Regions from separate parts of the Paraburkholderia sp. A3BS-1L genome, predicted to be linked through region 1. Evidence: riboswitches for the same ligand, from Rfam matches in the RefSeq annotation. Region 1 holds a riboswitch; the other holds the start of a gene.
The links. A riboswitch is a leader RNA that binds a small molecule or an ion and turns the genes downstream of it on or off. The one in region 1 is predicted to bind glycine.
Positions count from the first base shown of each region.

Region 2: another riboswitch for glycine. It lies ahead of gcvT (glycine cleavage system aminomethyltransferase GcvT); the one in region 1 lies ahead of P5W99_RS21470 (D-amino acid dehydrogenase).

Region 1 is NZ_CP120443.1:1,382,751-1,392,577, forward strand. It holds gene P5W99_RS21450 (purine-cytosine permease family protein) at 1-1,312, opposite strand, end outside; gene P5W99_RS21455 (aldehyde dehydrogenase family protein) at 1,385-2,899, opposite strand; gene speB (agmatinase) at 2,980-3,954, opposite strand; gene P5W99_RS21465 (LysR family transcriptional regulator) at 4,130-5,080, shown strand; gene P5W99_RS21470 (D-amino acid dehydrogenase) at 5,153-6,406, opposite strand; glycine riboswitch at 6,557-6,656, opposite strand; gene P5W99_RS21475 (ABC transporter ATP-binding protein) at 6,773-7,510, opposite strand; gene P5W99_RS21480 (taurine ABC transporter substrate-binding protein) at 7,563-8,582, opposite strand; gene P5W99_RS21485 (ABC transporter permease) at 8,607-9,434, opposite strand.
Region 2 is NZ_CP120442.1:3,200,853-3,210,679, reverse strand. It holds gene gcvP (aminomethyl-transferring glycine dehydrogenase) at 122-3,088, opposite strand; gene gcvH (glycine cleavage system protein GcvH) at 3,188-3,568, opposite strand; gene gcvT (glycine cleavage system aminomethyltransferase GcvT) at 3,648-4,766, opposite strand; glycine riboswitch at 4,856-4,999, opposite strand; glycine riboswitch at 5,048-5,163, opposite strand; gene P5W99_RS14715 (hypothetical protein) at 5,260-5,631, opposite strand; gene P5W99_RS14710 (oxidoreductase) at 5,813-6,862, opposite strand; gene P5W99_RS14705 (UvrD-helicase domain-containing protein) at 7,164-9,254, shown strand; gene P5W99_RS14700 (c-type cytochrome) at 9,388-9,827, opposite strand, start outside.

The DNA of each region.
Region 1 (9,827 bases):
CCATTGCGGCGAAGCCAATGGCATACGACATCAGGCCGCGCGCGCCCCACATGCCGTAGATGTTGTCCTGCGGCAGGAAGAAGTGCGGGATCGCGTAGCGGCCCTTGCGCACGAAGAAGTAGTCGGTGAGGTTGACGGCCGTCCACGGCACGAGGAAGTAAAGCATCACGACGAGATAGATGTTCAGGACCGAGAGCCCCTTGCCCGACGTATAGATGCTGAGTGCGACCCCGAGCTGCAGCACCACGACAAAGAGAATCGCCAGTACGCGCACCCGGGGCGTAGGCTCGATCTTCCTGAACGAATCGAGGCCCGTGATCGCCGTGAGTTTCGCGCTGTAAATGTTCATCGCTATCACGGGAAGGAACGCCACGATCGTGATCGCCACCACCACGCTGCCGAGTCGCGGCGACAGATCGCTGCCCACCTGGTTGAGCGCCACCAGCACGTCGGTGGCGTGCAGGTGGTCGCCGAGCCAGCCGCCCACCGCGATCATCCACGCCCCCGAGAGCGACGCTCCGAGGAACACCGCGGCGATCAGCCGGCCGCTCGGCGTGTTCTTCGGCAGATAGCGCGAATAGTCGGACACATAGGGCGCATAGGCGATGTTGTAGCTCGCGGCGGCGGCAAACTGCGTGATGAAGCCGGTCAAGGTGAAGCCGAGCGGCGCGGGCGGCGGCGTGCCGGGCAGCGCTGCCGGCAGCGGCAGATCGGGCACCCAGTGCATGAGCACCGCCAGGGTGACGAGGCCATACAGCGGCAGCGAGAGATACAGCGCCCATTTGAAGCTGCGATGCATCCAGTCGTGCCCAAGAATCGCCAGAATTGCCGCAGGCACGGTGACGACGAGCGCAACCTTGAGCGGATCCCAGCCGAACAGCGCCTTGAGTCCCTGCATCATCAGCACGAGGTTCACGATGTTGAAGCCCGCGAACACGAACAGCGTGGCGAGCAGCACGAGCACCACGCCGCGATAGCCGAACTGCGCGCGCGACTGGATCATTTGCGGCAGGCCCAGATGCGGGCCCTGCGAGCCGTGAAACGCCATGAACAAGGTACCGAACATGATGCCCAGCGTGCCGGCGACCGTTGTCCATAGCGCGCTCAGTCCGACGCTCGGCCCCACGAAGCCAATCGTCATGGTGAAGAACGTGAAGTTGCCGAGAAACCAGAACGGTCCCTGGCGCGATAGCCGGTCGGTGCGCTCGGTTTCCGGAATGAAATCGATCGAATGCCCCTCGATCGCGCCATGCTCGCCGGCGGCGGCCGTTGGCGCTGCGATCGTTGCTGCGACTCTGTCGTGTGCTTCCATCGTGTGCCCCATGTCGTAATGGACGATGCTGCGTAAAGATAAGCTTGGGTAAGATGCGAGAGAGGCCCCGCCCTACGCGTCGTTCAGCGTGATCCAGACGGCTTTCGTCTCCATCAGCGAGTCGAGCTGCTCGGCGCCGAGGTCCTTGCCGAAGCCCGACGCCTTGAAGCCGCCGAACGGCATCGCCGGATCGATCGTGCTGTGCGCGTTCACGTAGACGCTGCCCGCGCGCAGCTTCGGCACCAGCGCATGCACGCGGTTCAGATCCCGCGAATAGATCGCGGCGGCGAGTCCATAGGGCGTGTCGTTGGCGAGCGCAATCGCCTCGTTCACATCGTCGAACGGCGCGCTCACGAGCACGGGGCCGAAGATTTCTTCCTTCACGATGCGCATGTCCGGTCGGCAATGCGCGAATATCGTGGGCTGAACGAAATAACCCGAGCCTTCCACGTTGCGCCCGCCATACACCAGTTCCGCTCCTTCGCGCCGGCCGGTTTCGATCCAGGACGTCACGCGCGCCTTTTGCTGCGCCGAAACCAGCGGGCTGATGAAGCAATCGCGATCGAGGCCCGGCGCAATCTTGAGCGTGCGCGTGTAGTCGATCAGCGCGGCGAGAAAGCGCTCGTGCACGCCGCGCTGCACGTAGAGGCGGCTGCCCGCGTCGCACACCTGCCCCGAGTTGAAGAACATGCCGTTGGCCACCGCGCGCGCGGCGGCCTCGATGTCCGCGTCGTCGAGCACGAGCACCGGGGACTTGCCGCCCAGCTCCAGCGTGACGCGCTTGACGCCGTCGACCGCCGCGCTGCCGACGCCGCGCCCCACCGCCGTGGAGCCGGTGAACGTCACTTTGTCGATGCCGGGATGGCGCGCCATTGCCGCGCCGATCACGGTGCCGCGCCCGGTCACCACGTTCACCACGCCATCGGGAATGCCGGCTTCCTGCACGAGTTGCGCGAAGCGCAAGGTCGAGAGCGAAGTCAGCTCCGCGGGCTTGATCACAGCCGTGCAGCCCACCGCGAGCGCCGCGGCCAGCTTCCACGCCAGGGTTTGCAGCGGAAAATTCCACGGCACGATGATGCCGACCACGCCCACCGGCTCCTTGCGCGTATAGGCCAGATAGTGGCCGGGCAGCGAAGGCTCGACGGTGCGGCCGTGCAGCTTGGAAGCCCAGCCCGCGAAATAGCGCCAGGTGTCGATGGTGCCCTGGATGTCCACGTCGCGCGCATTCGCGACCGACTTGCCGACGTCGATGGACTCGATCTCGGCGAGCTCGTCGGCGTGGGCCTCGATGAGATCGGCGAGGCGGTGCAGCAGGCGCTCGCGTTCGAGCGGCTTCAGACGCCGCCAGGCGCCGCAGTCGAACTGCGCGCGTGCCGCAGCGACCGCGCGATCGAGGTCGCCGGTCGTGGCGAGCGGAATCTGCGTGATGACGCCTTCGGTGGAGGGCTCGACCACGTCGAGCATCTCGCCCGCGCCGCCCGCCACGAACGCCCCGCCGATCAGCATGCGCTGCGGCTGCTCGAGAAAGCGCCGCGTCTCCTCGCGCACGCCGAACTGCTCCAGATAGTTTCGTACGATGGATTCCAAGGTTGTCTCCTGATCTCGCGCGCCGTCGTGCCCTCGCTGCGCGCGTGTTGACGTTGGGTGCCGCTATCCGCAGGGAGGCCTCAGCGCGGCCGCTGGCTGCGCGCGTGAAAAATGAAGCCGATGGAATTCAGCAGCAACTGCGCCGCGAGAATCGGCGTGACGCCCGCCGGATCGTATGCCGGGGCCACCTCGACGAGGTCCATGCCCACGACGTTGCCGTGACTGCGGCGGGCCAGCCCCTGGATGATTTCGAGCACCTCGTAGTAGGTGAAGCCGCCGTGGCTCGGCGTGCCCGTGCCCGGCGCGATGGACGGATCGAAGCCGTCGATGTCGATCGTGATGTAGTAGGCGCGGCCCTCGGGAATGCGTTCGAGGACGCCTTGCGTGCCGAGCCGGCGCACGTCGCGCACGGACAGAATGTCCGAGCCCGCTGCGCGCGCCGCATCGTAGTCGCTGCGGTTCGACGAAGAAACGTTGCGGATGCCGAGTTGCGTCATGCCGCTGATATGCTGCATTTCCGAGGCGCGCCGCAGCGGATTGCCGTGCCCGTAGCGCACGCCATGGCGCTCGTCGACGAAATCCAGATGCGCGTCGAAGTGCACGATGTGGATGGGACCGCGGCCCTCGAACGCCTGAATCACCGGTGCGTGAATCGAATGATCGCCGCCCAGCGTGATGGGCATCGCGCCGTTCGCGAGGATCTTGCGCACGGCGCTTTCGATGTTGGCGTTGCTCGCCGCCATGTCGGTGTGGACAATGTCGGCGTCGCCTACGTCCACCATGCGGACTTGATCGCGCGTCAGATAGAGCGCGTCGTCTTCGTGGTCGTATGCGCCCGCATGGCCGAACGAGAACAGCGTGGATGCCTCGCGGATGCTGCGCGGCCCGAAGCGCGCGCCCGAGCGCCATTGCGTGCCCATGTCGTTGGGGGCGCCAAGAATTGCCACATCGGCGTCGATGCGGTCCCAGTCGAGGCAGACCGGCGATTTCGCGAAAGTGCAATGTCCCACGAACGGCAAGTCCAGCCGTCCGCTTTCGTACGTATTGCCCGGCATGAGTGTCTCCGTGTGTGATCCGCTGGCTGATCCAGTCAGTAATCGGTGAACGACCCGGTTTCTGCCGGGCCGCCGCTTTGAGACACTATGTGCGCATTATTTTTGACCAAAAATCCCGGGTATCAGATGTTCATATCGGAATATCCGAAGCAAGCGATTATGGAGAACGCGGGCAATGATGCAACTGCAGGACGTCGATCTCAAACTGCTCAGGGTTTTCATGCATGTCGTGCGCTGCGGCGGCTTCTCCGCGGCCCAGGCGACCCTGAACGTGAGCCAGTCGACCATCAGCGAGCAGATGACCACGCTGGAAACGCGCCTCGGTCTCAAGCTGTGCGAGCGCGGCCGCGGCGGCTTCCGCCTGACCGAGCACGGTCTTGCCACCTATGAGGCGGCCCAGCGACTGCAGGTGGCCGTCGAGGCGTTCTGCATGGACACGGACGCGCTCAAGCAACATATCGCCGGCAGGCTCTATCTGGGCATCATCGACAACACGGTGACGGACCTCGCCTCGCCGCTGCCGCGGGCCTTGCAGAAGTTCGTCTCGCGGGGCGACGACGTGCATGTCGACGTCTACGTCGGCACGCCGGCGGAACTCGAAGAGCGCGTGCTCGACGGCCGGCTCCACGTCGCGATCGGCCACTTCCCGATTCACGTGCCGGGGCTCGCCTACACCGAGCTCTATCTCGAGCCCGATGGGCTCTATTGCGGCAAGGGCAATCCGCTCTTTGCCGGGGCACGGGAAAACGGCATTCAGATCGAAGCCATTGCCACGAGCCGCATCGCCGCGCGCGGCTACCTGCAGCAGCACGACCTGAAGATGCTGAGTGCGAGCAAGGCTGCGGCGACCGTCGACAACGTCGAGGCGCAGGCGATCCTGATTCTCTCGGGCGCATATATAGGATTCCTTCCAAATCACTACGCGGCGCGCTGGGTCGAGCGCGACGAGATGCGGCGCATCGGCCCGGAGCAGTTCGGCATGCAGTCGCCCTTTTGCGCGGCGACGCGCCGGGCCTCTGCCGTACCTTCGATTTTGCAGGCCTTCATGGTGGACCTGCACGAAGTCTGGGTGCATGAACACGCGGACCAGCACGCGGACGAAAAGCCGCCCGCGCGCCGCAAATAGCCGCGCCGCCCGCGTGCTTGCGCGGGCGGCCATGAGGTGCTGCGGTCAAGTCAAGCGACGATGCCGCGACGCTCAGGCGGTCGCCAAGCGAACGCCCTGGGCACTGCCCGCCATGCCCTCGATCAGCGCGGCGACGTTCTCCGCCGTTGCCGCCGACAACGTCCAGCCGAGGTGCCCGTGCCCGGTGTTGTAGAACACGCCCGGCATGCGTCCCCGGCCGACCTTCGGCAGCATGCTCGGCAACATGGGCCGCAGTCCGGCCCACGGGATCACGCGCGAGGTGCTGACCTGCGGGAACAGGCGCCGCGTCCACTCGACGAGCGGCGCGACGCGGTCGGCGCGAATGTCCCGGTTAAGGCCGTTGATCTCGGCCGTGCCGGCCACGCGGAAGCGCTCGGCGCCCAGCCGGCTTGTGACGATCTTGGCGCTCTCGTCGAGCAGGCTGACCCATGGCGCCGCACGCTGGCTCGTCTCGTCGTCGAGGCATACGGTGATCGAATAGCCCTTCACCGGATACACGTTCACGCGGTCGCCCAGCATCGACGCGAATGCGCGGCTGTTGACGCCCGCGCAAACGACGATGCGCTCGAACCTCGCGTGGTGAGCGGCGCCCTGCTGCGTCGCCGATACCGTAAAGACACCGTCCGAATCGCGCCGGATCGCCGTGATCTGCGTGTCGTGGCGAAACTCCACGCCGTGCCGCACGCACGCTTGCGTCAGGCCGCGCGTGAACTTGTGGATGTCGCCGGTCGAATCGGAGGGCGTGAAGAAGCCGCCGTAAAACGCGCCCTCCAGCGTGGGCTCGATCTGGCGGATCTCGGCTGCGGTCACCGGCCTGCGGTCGAGACCGCCTTCGGTCAAGATGGCGTTGACCTTCGATGAAGCGTCGAAGCTCTTGCGGTCCCGGAAGATGTGCAGGATGCCGCGCTGTTCCAGGTCGAATTCGATCCCCTCCTTGCGCGCGGTCTCGAACAGGTGTTCGCGGGCCGCGATGGCAAGGCGCACGGTTTCGAGCGTGTTTGCCCGATAGTTCGGAATCTGCCGCAGGAACTCGGCCATCCACGAATATTTGTGCCAGCCCGGCAGCGGGTTTACGAGCAGCGGCGCGTCGCGCGTGAGCATCCAGCGCAGGCCTTTGAGAACGGTGGCGGCGCTGTTCCAGACTTCGGCGTTGCATGCGGAGAGTTGGCCGCCGTTCGCGAACGAAGTCTCCATCGCGCTATAGCGATGGCGTTCGAGCACGGTAACGCGAAAACCGCGCTTGGCGAGGGCGTAAGCGGTCGTGACGCCGGTAATCCCGGCGCCAATAATGGCGATTCGTGACATGACATGGTCCAGATTAGATTGAGCACTTGTCGTTTCCGACACCTGTGCCCCATCTGTCCATGTACCTGAGAGTTTCTTTCCGCGCCGGCGCTGGACGCGCCGGCGCGGAAATCTCCTTCGGTGGGCGCGTTCGCGCCGCTCTCCAGATGTTCTTGCTGCAGGGTCCTTGTGCCTGAGAGTTTCCGGGGCGGTTGCTCCGTCGGCGCCGTCAGGTGCTTTCGCAGTGACGGTCTCTCCCGCTGCAGCGTGTCGAACAGCGCAACGATAGCGGGCCGTTATTGCGCTTGCAAGCGATTTTTCGCTGGCACGCTGCTCATGGGCCGTTGACCGCCGCGCTCGGGGAGCGCATGCATCAATGCGCAAGAATCAATGCGCGAGAATGCCCATCGCCGTCTTCTTCAATTCCAGAAAATGCGGCTCGAACGCGACCTCCGGCGTGCGCGGGCGGTCCAGCTCGATGGGCACGTCGAGTGCCACCCGCCCAGGACGCGCCGAAAGCACCACGAGCCGCGTGCCGAGAAAGATCGCTTCGTCGATGTCATGGGTGATGAACACGATCGTGCAATGAAGCTTCTCCCATAGCTCGGTCAAGAACGTCTGCATGGAATGGCGCGTCTGCGCATCGAGTGCGCCGAAGGGCTCGTCCATCAGCAGCACCTTCGGCTTCATGACGAGCGCCCGCGCGATCGCCACGCGCTGCTGCATGCCGCCCGACAACTCGTAGGGCTTATGTTTGGCGAACGATTCCAGGCCGATGATGCGCAGGATCTCCGCGGAATCCTTGCGCCGTTGCTCTTTGGGAACCCCGTGCAGCGAAGGACCGAACTCGATGTTTTCTTCCACGCTGAGCCACGGAAACAAGCCGGCCTGCTGGAACACCACGACACGGTCGGCGCCGGGCTGTTCCTTGACCTCGCCATCGATATAGATGTTGCCCCGCGAGGGCGACGTCAGACCGGCGAGCAGGTGCAGCAAGGTCGTCTTTCCGCAGCCGGAAGAGCCGAGCACGGTGATGAATTCGCCGCCCCGGAACTGCAGATTGATGTTTTCCAGTGCCGTGGTGGCGCCGAAAGTCTTGTACAGGGAATCGATGACGATGTTCAAGTTCGTCTCCTGTTCGACGGTCAGACCGTCAATGGATCAATGCGCGAATGAGTCAATGCGCCAACGCTTTCGAATACTGCGGCGCGACGTTCGCGTCGAAGTTCGCCGGCACCGACGGGATACGCCCGATCTGGTTGAGCACCTTGGCGGTATTCACCAGCGTCTGGTACGTCGCGGAGGTTTTGACGCCGGCGTCGAGGCCCATCACCTTGGGCGTGGTCTGGTCGGCACCGGAAAAGAGCTCGTAACCGGCGAGCTCGCTCGTCGCAACCGGCACGGTCACGCCGGTGGCCTTCGCCATCTCGGCGATCGCCTGGTCGCGATTCTTCATCGTCACCTGATAGCCCGCGTCGAGCGCCTTGACGAAGCCGGTCACCAGGTCCGGATGCGCTTTCGCCCATTCCGCGTTGGCGATGCACACGTTGTAGCTGGAAGCTTCGCGCGGCAGGTCGCCGTCGGTCTTGATGGCCTTGCCGCCGGCTGCGCGCAGCGCGCTGAAGACCGGATCCCAGACGATCGCCGCGTCGATCGCGCCGGTCACCCACGAGGTGCGCATCTGCGGCGGCGCCATGTTGACCTGCGTGACCGACTCATACGGCACGTGCGCTTGCGCCAGGAAGGTCGCCAGTTCGAAGGAAGCCTGCGAGCCGGCCACGATCGCGATCTTCTTGCCTTTGAGCCCCGCCACGTCGTGGATGCCGCTATCGGGCTTGACCACGATGCCGGCCGCATTGGTATAGCGCTCCTGGTTGTACACGATGGCCATCGGCAAGCCCTGGGCGATGGCGGTGACGAGCGGCGGCACGCCAAGCCCGCACATGAACGTGAGGCTGTTCGACGCCAGCGCGCTCATGGCTGCCGGGCCCGAGCTGAAGAGCTTGTACTCGACATTGGCGTTCATATGCTTTTCGAACAGATGCTCGGCCATCGACACCATGTACGGATCGGCGCCGTTGTCCTCGTAGCCGATGATGACTTCGGGCTTGCCCTGCGAGTAAGCCGCGCCGGGCACCAGGCAGCTGCTGGCAAGCAGGGCCGCGCTCACGCCAAAGATCCATTGCATCTTTTTCATTTTTCGTCTCCTCGGATGACCCGATCAGTTATGTCCGCGCCAGGGAACGACTATGTTTTCGATCTTGCGAATCGCCAGCTCCATGGCATACCCGATCAACCCGATGATCACGATGCCGACGATCACGATGGCAACCTGCAAGGCTTGTCCTGCGAACTGCACGAGCCAACCCAGCCCGCTGCTCGCCGCGATCAGTTCCGCGGCCACGAGACAGGTCCACGCCACGCCGATGCCCACACGCATCGCGGTGAAGATTTCCGGCATGGCCGAGGGCAGCACGACCTTGCGGAAGATTTGCGCGTTGGTCGCGCCGAGCGTGCGCGCCACCGAGATGCGCAGCGCCGGCGTGCTTTTCACGCCCGACATGGTGCCGATGATGATGACCGGAATGGTGCCGACCAGAATGAGAATGGCCTTGGGCAATTCGCCGATGCCGAACCACACCACCAGCAGCGGGATATAGGCAAGCGGCGGAACCGGCCGGATGAACTGCAGCAGCGGGTCGATGATGTCGAATACGATCTTGTTTCGCGACATCAGCAGGCCAACGGGAACGCCGATCACAATCGCGCCGACAAAACCCACAACGATGCGCAAGCAACTAACCAGGATGTCGCTGATGAGCGACTGTCCGCCGTAGCCGTTATGGATGATGTCGACGAAGGCTTGCCACACCGCCACCGGCGAAGGGAGCGCAAAGGACGGAAAAATGCCTGCTTTCGATACCGCCTGCCAAAGCACGACGCAGATCGCGAGAACGGCGGTCGTCAGCCACCAGGAATTGAACTTGCCGTGGCCGCGGCGTATCTTGATCACCGGCTCGATTGGCGAGTCGACGGGATGCTTCATCATTTTCGTCAGTCTGGGTAAGGCTTTCACCGCCGTCTCCTCAAGTTGAAATGCAATGAGCTCGCCGCGGAACGCTTTTATGTTTCACCACGCTTGTTGTTAGCGTCTCGCCCGTTGAACCAAGGATTCTCAATCAATAAAACGGCGGGTAGTACCACGCGGGAAGATCCGATGGAGCCAGTGCCAGATGAGCCTGGCACCATGGATTCCTTCGATGATTCGGACGGCGTGCGCAAACCGCGCGCCCGCTCGCCGTTCTGCGCTCGCGCTGCGTCGCAGCAGCGGCAAGCGCTCGCCCGCACCCGTGAGGGTTCTCCCGAAGGCCGGTGAGGCAGGTTCATCGCGAACCGTCGCTCCGAAATTCACCTAATCGACTCGGGAGGCCCCTATTGAATA
Region 2 (9,827 bases), on a different replicon from region 1:
GATGTTAACGGTTTGGCGCGAGTTTGCGGGGGCAAATGTGCGGCGAGCAAAAACCGCCGCGGCTCCTCGCGGAGCGTGCGGCGGCTGCTGGTGTTGCATTGACTGAGCGATCGGGCGCGTTTTATTCGCCCTGGCCGGCGTTTTCGCTCGCATATTCGCTGATCGGCACGCACGAGCAGAACAGGTTGCGGTCGCCGTAGACGTTGTCGGCGCGGCCAACCGGCGGCCAGTACTTGCGCGCGACGAGCGACGCCACCGGATAGGCTGCCTGCTCGCGCGAGTAGCCGTGCTGCCACTCGTTGGCGACCACGACCGCTGCCGTATGCGGCGCGTGACGCAGCGGGTTGTCTTCCTTGTCCGCGCGGCCCTCTTCCACGGCGCGGATTTCCTCGCGGATTGCAACCATGGCGTCGATGAAGCGGTCGAGCTCTTCCTTCGACTCCGACTCGGTCGGCTCGACCATCAGCGTGCCCGGCACCGGGAAGCTCATGGTGGGCGCGTGGAAGCCGTAGTCCATCAGGCGCTTGGCGACGTCGTCCACGGTGATGCCGCTCGAATCCTTGACGGGGCGCAGATCGAGAATGCACTCGTGCGCGACCAGGCCGCCCGGGCCGCTGTAGAGCACCGGATAGTGCGGCGCGAGCTTCTTCGCGACGTAGTTCGCGTTGAGGATCGCCATTTCCGTTGCGGCGGTGAGGTTGGTCGCGCCCATCATCGCGATGTACATCCACGAGATCGGCAGGATCGAGGCCGAGCCGTAGGGCGCCGCGCTCACCGCGCCGATGCCGTTGCCCTGGTCGGTCGAGCGCTTGTAGCCCGAGGAAAGCTGGTTCGGCAGGAATTGCGCGAGGTGCGCGCCCACCGCCACTGGACCGACGCCGGGTCCGCCGCCGCCGTGCGGAATGCAGAAGGTCTTGTGCAGGTTCAGGTGCGAGACGTCGCCGCCGAACTGGCCGGGGGCCGCGAGGCCCACCATCGCGTTCATGTTCGCGCCGTCCACGTAGACCTGGCCGCCGTGCGCGTGCACGATCTCGCAGACTTCGCGCACGTTGCCTTCGAACACGCCGTGCGTCGACGGATACGTGATCATGATCGCCGCGAGCTTCGCAGCGTGCTGTTCGGCCTTGGCCTTGAGGTCGGCGAGATCGATGTTGCCCTGGGCGTCGCACGCGACCACCACGACCTGCATGCCGGCCATCTGCGCCGAAGCCGGATTGGTGCCGTGCGCCGAAGCGGGAATCAGGCAGACGTTGCGATGGCCTTCGCCGCGCGAAGCGTGGTACGCGTGGATGATGAGCAGGCCCGCGTACTCGCCCTGCGAGCCTGCGTTCGGCTGCAGCGAGACGGCGGCGTAGCCCGTGGCCGCCACCAGCATCTGCTCGAGCTGATCGACCATCTCGCGATAGCCGACGGTCTGCTCGGTGGGCGCGAACGGGTGGATGCGGCCGAACTCGGGCCACGTGACCGGCAGCATCTCCGAGGTGGCGTTGAGCTTCATCGTGCACGAGCCGAGCGGGATCATCGAGCGGTCGAGCGCGAGGTCCTTATCGGCGAGGCTGCGCAAATAGCGCAGCATTTCCGTTTCCGAATGATGGCAGTTGAAGATCGGATGCGTGAGGTACGTGCTCTCGCGCACGAGCGCGGCCGGGAACGTGGCCGCTTCCTGCGCCGCGAGTTGTGCGTCGAGCGCATCGACCGAGGGCGCTTCGTTTGTGAACGCGGCTTGCGCGAACACGGCGAGCAGATCGGCCAGATCGCCGCGCGTGGTGGTTTCGTCGACGGAAATGCCCACGCGCGTCTCGCTCACGCGGCGCAGGTTCATGCCGCGCGCGAGCGCCGCGTCGTGCAGCGCCTGGGTGCGCGCGCCTGCTTCGAACGTGAGCGTGTCGAAGAACGATTCGTTCACGAGCGTGTAGCCCAGTTGCTTGGCACCCGCCGCCAGAATGGCCGCGACGCGGTTCACGCGCTGCGCGATGCGTTTGAGGCCCTGCGGGCCGTGATAGACCGCGTACATGCTCGCCATGATCGCGAGCAGGGCCTGCGCCGTGCAGACGTTCGAAGTGGCCTTTTCACGGCGAATGTGTTGCTCGCGCGTTTGCAGCGCGAGGCGCAGCGCCGGGTTGCCCTGGGCGTCGACGGTCACGCCGACGAGACGGCCCGGCATCTGGCGCTTGAATTCGTCCTTCACCGCGAGATAGGCCGCGTGCGGGCCGCCGAAGCCCATCGGCACGCCAAAGCGCTGCGAGTTGCCCACGGCCACATCGGCGCCCCATTCGCCCGGCGGCGCGAGCACGGTGAGCGCGAGCAGGTCGGCGGCGGCGATGACCGAGCCGCCGGCTGCGTGGACGGCGGCGGCGAGTTCGCGGTAGTCGCGCACATCGCCGTTCACGCCAGGATACTGGAGCAGCACGCCGAACGCGCCTGCTTGCGCCGCCTCGGCGGCGGGACCGACCTTCACCTCGACGCCGATCGGCTTCGCACGCGTCTTCACCACTTCGATGGTTTGCGGCAGCACGTCGTCGGCGACGAAGAACACGTTCGACTTCGACTTGCCCACGCGCTGCACGAGCGTCATCGCTTCGGCGGCGGCGGTGGCCTCGTCGAGCAGCGACGCGTTCGAGATCGCGAGGCCCGTCAAGTCGACGATCATTTGCTGGAAGTTCAGCAGGGCTTCGAGGCGGCCCTGCGAGATTTCCGGCTGGTACGGCGTGTAGGCCGTGTACCAGGCCGGGTTTTCGAGCACGTTGCGCAGGATCACGGCCGGCGTGTGCGTGTCGTAGTAGCCCTGCCCGATATAGGAGCGGAACACCTGGTTCTTGTCCGCGAGCGCGCGCAGCGCGGCAAGCGCTTCGGCTTCCGAGCGCGGCTGCGAGAACGGCCCGAGCGGCAGCGTCTCGTTGCGGCGGATCTTCGCCGGAATCACCGCATCGATCAGCGCGGCGCGCGAGGCGAAGCCGAGCGCGTCGAGCATCGCCTGCTGGTCGGCCGAATCGGGGCCGATGTGGCGGGCGGCGAAAGCGTCATGCGCTTCGAGCGCAGCAAGCGAGAGCGGGGAGTTCATCAGACGATCCGGGTGTTCGAGCTTCATGGGGGTTCCGGGTTTTACTACCGGCACGGGCGGCGCGGGTTGAAGTGCGCGCCGTCCGCGCCGTTACGGTTAAGACAGGGTTGCCTGCTGAATGGCCGATCAGGCGCCGATGGCCTTTTCGTACGCAGCAGCGTCGATCAGCGCGTCGAGCTTGGCGTCGGCGGCCGGCTTGATCTTGAAGAGCCATGACTCGTACGGGGCGCCGTTCACCTGGTCCGGGGTGTCGACCAGCGCCGAGTTCGATTCGATGATCTCACCCGCGACCGGTGCGTAGATGTCCGAGGCGGCCTTGACCGACTCGATCACGGCAACCGCGTCGCCGGCGGTGACGGCGCGGCCCGCATCAGGCAGTTCGAGGAAGACGATGTCGCCGAGGGCTTCCTGCGCGTGGTCGGTGATGCCGACGGTCAGCGTGCCGTCGGCTTCGGTGCGGATCCATTCGTGCGATTCGGTGTATTTCAGATCGGCCGGGATGCTCATGGTTGCTCCAGTGCGTGGTTCGTTATGGCTTGAAAGAGGGGGGGCGTGCGTGGCGCGGATCCTCGCGGATCGCCTTGGCTCAAGCGGCGAGCACCTTGCCGTTGCGCACGAAGGGCAGTTTTACCACGCTTGCGGGCAGGGCCTTATCGCGGATCAACACCTGCACGACGTCGCCCGGCTGCACGCCCTGGGGCACGCGCGCGAAGGCGATCGATTCCTGCATCGTCGGCGAGAAGGTGCCGCTCGTGATTTCACCTTCGCCCTGCGGCGTGACGACTTTCTGGTGCGCGCGCAGCACACCGCCGGCCTTGCCGTTTTCCTTTTGCAGGATCAGGCCGACGAAGGCCATGCGCGAGCCGTTGGCTTCGAGCACGGGGCGGCCGACGAAGTCGCGCGGCTCCTTCATGTCGACGGTCCAGGCAAGGCCCGCGTCGAGCGGCGAGACGGTGTCGTCCATGTCCTGGCCGTAGAGATTCATGCCCGCTTCGAGGCGCAGCGTGTCGCGCGCGCCGAGGCCGCAGGGCTTCACGCCCTGGCGCTGCAGGGCATCCCAGAACTCGCCCACGGCGGCGGCGGGCAGCACGACTTCGAAGCCGTCCTCACCGGTGTAACCGGTGCGAGCGATCATCAATTCGCCGAACGGCGAGGCTTCGATCTTCGCGGCGTTGAAGGGCTTGAGCAGTTCGGTGGCGCTGCGCGAGGCGGGCGCGACTTGCCAGACCTTTTCGCGTGCGTTCGGGCCCTGCACGGCGACGATCGCGAGATCGCGGCGCGGCGTGACGGTGAGGCCGAAGCCGCCTTCGGCGTTGAGCTTCTCGAACCAGGCGATGTCTTTTTCGGCGGTGCCCGCGTTGACCACGGTGCGGAACGTATCTTCAGCAAAGTAATAGACGATCAGGTCGTCGATCACGCCGCCTTCGGGGTTCAGCATGCACGAGTAGAGCGCCTTGCCCGGCGTGACGAGCTTGGCCACGTTGTTGGCGAGCGCGCGGGCGAAGAACTCGCGCGTCTTCGCGCCCGAGAAGTCGACGACGCACATGTGCGAGACGTCGAACATGCCGGCATCGGTGCGCACGGCGCGATGCTCGTCGATCTGCGAGCCGTAGTTGACGGGCATGTCCCAGCCGCCGAAGTCGACCATGCGGGCATTGAGCGCGCGATGCGAGTCGTTCAGCGGGGTGCGTTTGAGTTCGGTCATGGGGCCTCAGGCGGTCACGAAAAATCGCGCGAAAACGAAAAAGGCCATGCAGGAAACGCCACAGGCCCAATGCCTGGGGTCGGTTCTTGCATGGCCCCTCTGTCCTCGATACCTGAGAGATTGCGCCGTGCTTGATGGTGCTCGATGGCGCGCGCCCCTTCGGTGGGCAGCCTGAACGCCAGGAGTTACGATCCTCCGCCGCCGTTCTACTACCGCTCTCCAGAGTTGCGGATTCGAAATTCACGCGCTGCGCTGGAAGGCGAGCGGGCGATTCGAAGGTCCGGCGCGCACGGTCCTTTTGCCTGAGAGTTTGTGGGTTGCCCCTTCGGCGGCGCCGCGCATTGCACCCGCTCGATGGCAGGGTGCGACAAACGGCGCGCTCTCCCGGCGCGCGCAGCGATTGTGCGCGACGCTTGGGCGGTGTGTCAATGCGGAAAAAATCGGGGCAGGCGGCGCGCGGCTGGCTGCACAGCGCGTCGCCTGAGGTGCCGGGTTACTCACCGATCGCGCGCGCCGCCGTATCCAGCTCCTGGTTCAGCACGTGTTGCTCGTCGGCGGAGATGCCGCCGCCGTGCTGGCTGGCCATGTCGTGCGCTTCGCCGCGGATCGTGTCGAGGCGGTGATGGAGCGCAGCCCCCTGGGGCGGCGGATAGTAGCCCTGATTCACGCGCATATCGATGCGGCGGCCCAGATTGTCGAGGCGTCCGTCGATCTGATGCAGGCGCTCCACGGCCACATCATGCGGGCTCGGGCCGGGATTCGGGGCCACCACCACGGTGGGGCGCGGGGCGGACTGGTTGACCACGCACGCAGCGAGCGTCGAGATGAGCGCGCCGGCGGCGGCGTAGCGGATGGCACGGTTCAAACGGGTCATTGAGACTCTCCTTGTTTGCAGCTTCTCGTCGTCGTTGCTGCATTTTTTTGCGTCGTACGTCCGCAAACGTGCCGCGCGCGCCGCCCGATGACCCGGGTGCGGCGCGCACTTGTAACGATTTGTTCAGACCTTTCAGCCGCGTCGGTGAAATGCAAGCTGCGAGGCGGGCGGCTCAAGCTGCACGCGTGAACGCAATCGTGCGGCCTTCGGCAGCGCTTTGCGTGGCGATCTCGATGATGCTCATCACGTCAATGGCATCCTGCGGGCTCACCGGGAATGGCTCGCCATCGCGGATCGCGGCCGCGAGCGCGCGATAGAGATCGGCGTAATTGCCGGCGGCGTTGGGCGCGGTGCGCTCGGCTTCCGTGCCATCGTCGGCCAGTGTGTGCAGGCGGCCCGCTTCGTTGCCTTCGCCGAAACCGGGCTGGCCCGGACGCAGCCCCGCCTTCAATTGATCTTCCTGCGTATCGAGCCCGTTCTTCAGGTAGCTGCCGCGCGTGCCATGAATCACGAAGCGCGGCGCGAACGCGGCCAGCGCGCTCGCGTGGAGCACGGCGTCATGGCCGGGGTAGCGCAGCATGAGATGCGCGTAGTCGGGCGCGCTGGCATTGTCGCGGCGCGCGTGGACGAACGCCGTGACTGCCTCGGGCGCACCGAACAGCGCGAGCGCCTGGTCGATCAGATGCGGCCCGAGGTCGTAGAGCAGGCCGCCGCCGCGCGTGGCGTCCTCGCGCCAGCGCTGGCGCACCTGCGGGCGGAAGCGGTCGAAATGCGATTCGAAGTGCGTGACGCGCCCCAGCGCGCCGTTCGCGAGCAGCTCGCGCACGGTGAGGAAGTCGCCGTCCCAGCGGCGGTTGTGGAACGGCGCGAACACGAGGCCACGCTGCTTCGCGATGGCCGCGAGCGTGCGCGCCTCTTCAGCGCTGAGCGTGACCGGCTTGTCGACGAGCACATGCTTGCCGCGCTCCAGCGTGCGGCGCGCGAGCTCGTAGTGCGTGTCGTTGGGCGTGGCGATCACTACGCATTCGATGGCGTCGAGCGAGAGCAGGGCGTCTAAGTCCGGGACGATCGCGGCGTCCGGGTAGTCGGCCTGCGCGCGCTCGGCCTGGCTCGTCGCGATGACGGCAAGCGTGGCGGCGCCGCTATGGGCGATCACGGGAGCGTGGAAGGTCTGGCCGGCGAAGCCGTAGCCCATCAGGCCGATTTGCAGGGGGGCAGTCATGAAGCGCGTCCTCTTTCCAGCAATGAAGCGGCGCGGCGCGAGCCGTCGCCGGGGGTGGCGGGAGCCCGTCATTGTGGCACGCGTAGCAGGGGCGACGCGTGAACGGCATCGGGGCCGCATCGATGTGAAGCCGCCTCGTGTTAACATCGCACCTCTCGCGTGAGAGGCCGCAGCGCTGTTGCGCGCGCCTCGCGCCATGCCGTGCCGGCCGCCGCGCTTTAAAGCCCTTGGGGCCTGAAGCCGCAGCGCCACGAAACGCACGCCTCCCAGCCGTACCACCTGTTTTTCCAATCCAGCAACGATGTCCGCAGGCCTGAATCCCGCCCAAAGCGAAGCGGTGCGCTATCTCGACGGTCCCTGTCTCGTGCTCGCCGGCGCGGGCAGCGGCAAGACGCGTGTGATCACGCAGAAAATCGCGCATCTGATCGAAGCGAAAGGCTTCGAGCCGCGCCATATCGCGGCCGTCACCTTCACCAACAAGGCCGCCGCCGAAATGCGCGAGCGCGTGGGCAAGCTGCTCGAAGGCAAGACGCTCACCACGCCCGGCAAGGAAGGCCGCAAGGTGCCGACCAACCAGTTGACGGTTTGCACGTTCCACTCGCTGGGCGTGCAGATCCTGCGCCAGGAAGCCGAGCACCTGGGCCTGAAGCCCCAGTTCTCCATCATGGACTCCGACGACTGCTTCTCCATGATTCAGGAGCAGGTGGGCTCGACGGATAAAGGCTTCATCCGCAAGATCCAGTCGATCATCTCGCTGTGGAAGAACGGCCTCGTGATGCCCGAGGAGGCGCTCGCCACCGCGTCGAACGAAGACGAGCACCAGGCCGCGATTGTCTACCGCAACTACGTGGCGACGCTGCACGCCTACCAGGCCGTCGATTTCGACGACCTGATTCGCCTGCCCACCGAGCTCTTCGCCAGCAACGAGCCGGTGCGCGAGCGCTGGCAAAACAAGCTGCGCTATCTGCTGATCGACGAGTACCAGGATACCAACACCTGCCAGTACGAGTTGCTCAAGCTGCTGGCGGGTCCGCGCGCCGCGTTCACGGCGGTGGGCGACGACGATCAGGCGATCTACGGCTGGCGCGGCGCGACGATCGAAAATCTCGCGCAGCTCGGCAAGGACTATCCGAAGCTGCACGTGGTCAAGCTCGAGCAGAACTACCGCTCGACGGTGCGCATTCTCACGGCGGCGAACAACGTCATTGCGAACAACCCTAAGCTGTTCGAAAAGAAGCTCTGGTCCGAGCACGGCATGGGCGACACCATCACGGTCACGCCCTGCAACGACGAAGAGCACGAAGCGGAATCGGTGGTGTTCCGCCTCTCCGCGCACAAGTTCGAGCGCCGCGCGCAGTTCCGCGACTACGCGATTCTTTATCGCGGCAACTTCCAGGCGCGCATCTTCGAACAGGTGCTGCGCCGCGAGCGCATTCCCTACGTGCTCTCGGGCGGGCAGTCGTTTTTCGACAAGGCGGAGATCAAGGACATCTGCGCGTACCTGCGCCTGATTGCCAACCACGACGACGATCCCGCGTTCATCCGCGCGATCACCACGCCGCGCCGCGGCGTGGGCAACACCACGCTCGAAGCGCTCGGCTCGTTCGCGGGGCAGGCGAAGGTTTCGTTGTTCGAGGCCGTCTACATGGGCGGCATCGAAGCGCGGCTTTCGGCGCGCCAGGTCGAGCCGATGCGCGTGTTCTGCGACTTCATGCAACGCCTCGCCGAGCGCGCGCATAAAGATCCGGCGACGGTCGTGCTCGACGACCTCATGGACGCGATCCACTACGAAGCGTATCTCTACGACGCGTTCGACGAGCGCCAGGCGCAGTCGAAGTGGCAGAACGTGCTCGAATTCCTCGAATGGCTCAAGCGCAAGGGCACGAAACCCGAACAGCAGATCGGCGAGGACAGCGAAGCCACCGGTTATGACAACACCGACGGTCTGGCCGACACCGGCAAGAACCTGATGGGCCTGATCCAGACCGTGGCGCTGATGTCGATGCTCGAAGGCAAGGAGGAAGACCCGGACGCGGTGCGCCTGTCGACCGTGCACGCGTCGAAGGGGCTCGAGTATCCGCATGTGTTCCTGGTGGGCGTGGAAGAGGGGATCATGCCGCACCGTGGCGGCTCCGAGGACGACGTGATCGACGACGCGCGCATCGAGGAAGAGCGCCGGCTCATGTACGTGGCGATCACGCGCGCGCAGCGCAGCCTGCATCTGAACTGGTGCAAGAAGCGCAAGCGGGCGCGCGAGACCGTGGTGTGCGAGGCGTCGCGCTTCATCCCCGAGATGGGACTCGACGACGCGCCGCCGCCCACCGCGGAAGAAGCGCCGATGTCGCCGAAGGACCGGCTCGCGAGCCTGAAGGCGTTGCTGCAGAAGGGCTGAGGGCGCGGGCTTCTTCGGCTGCGGGCGTGAAATGAAAAGGGCTGCATCGCATGCGATGCAGCCCTTTGTCGTTGTGCGCCATGCGGCTTGCGCCGCGTGCTGTCGTTGCGGCGGCATTCAGGCGACGACGCGCTTACTTTGCCGCGCTCACCATATAGTCGACGGCGGCCTTCACGTCGGCGTCGGAGGCGCTCGAACCGCCCTTGGGCGGCATCTGGCCCTTGCCGTGCAGCGCGTAGTTGTAGATCTTGTCCATCGGATCTTTCAGGCGCGGCGCCCAGTCGTCCTTGTTGCCGAACTTCGGCGCGCCGAGCACGCCAGCTGCGTGGCATGCCTGGCAGACCTGCTGATAGAGGGCCTTGCCCGCCTGCGAGGCGTCGGCGCTCTGGCCCGCGCCGCCTGCGGCCGGTGCGGAAGACGTTTGCCCGATCGCGGCGATCGCCGCTTTTGCGGCTGCGGCTTGCGCGTCGGCTGCTGCATTGGCGTCTGAGGCCGGCGCAGCGCTTGCGGCTGCCGCAGCCGGCGCAGGCTGCGGCGGATCCTGGAAGTTCGCACCGCCGTGGTTCGCCATGT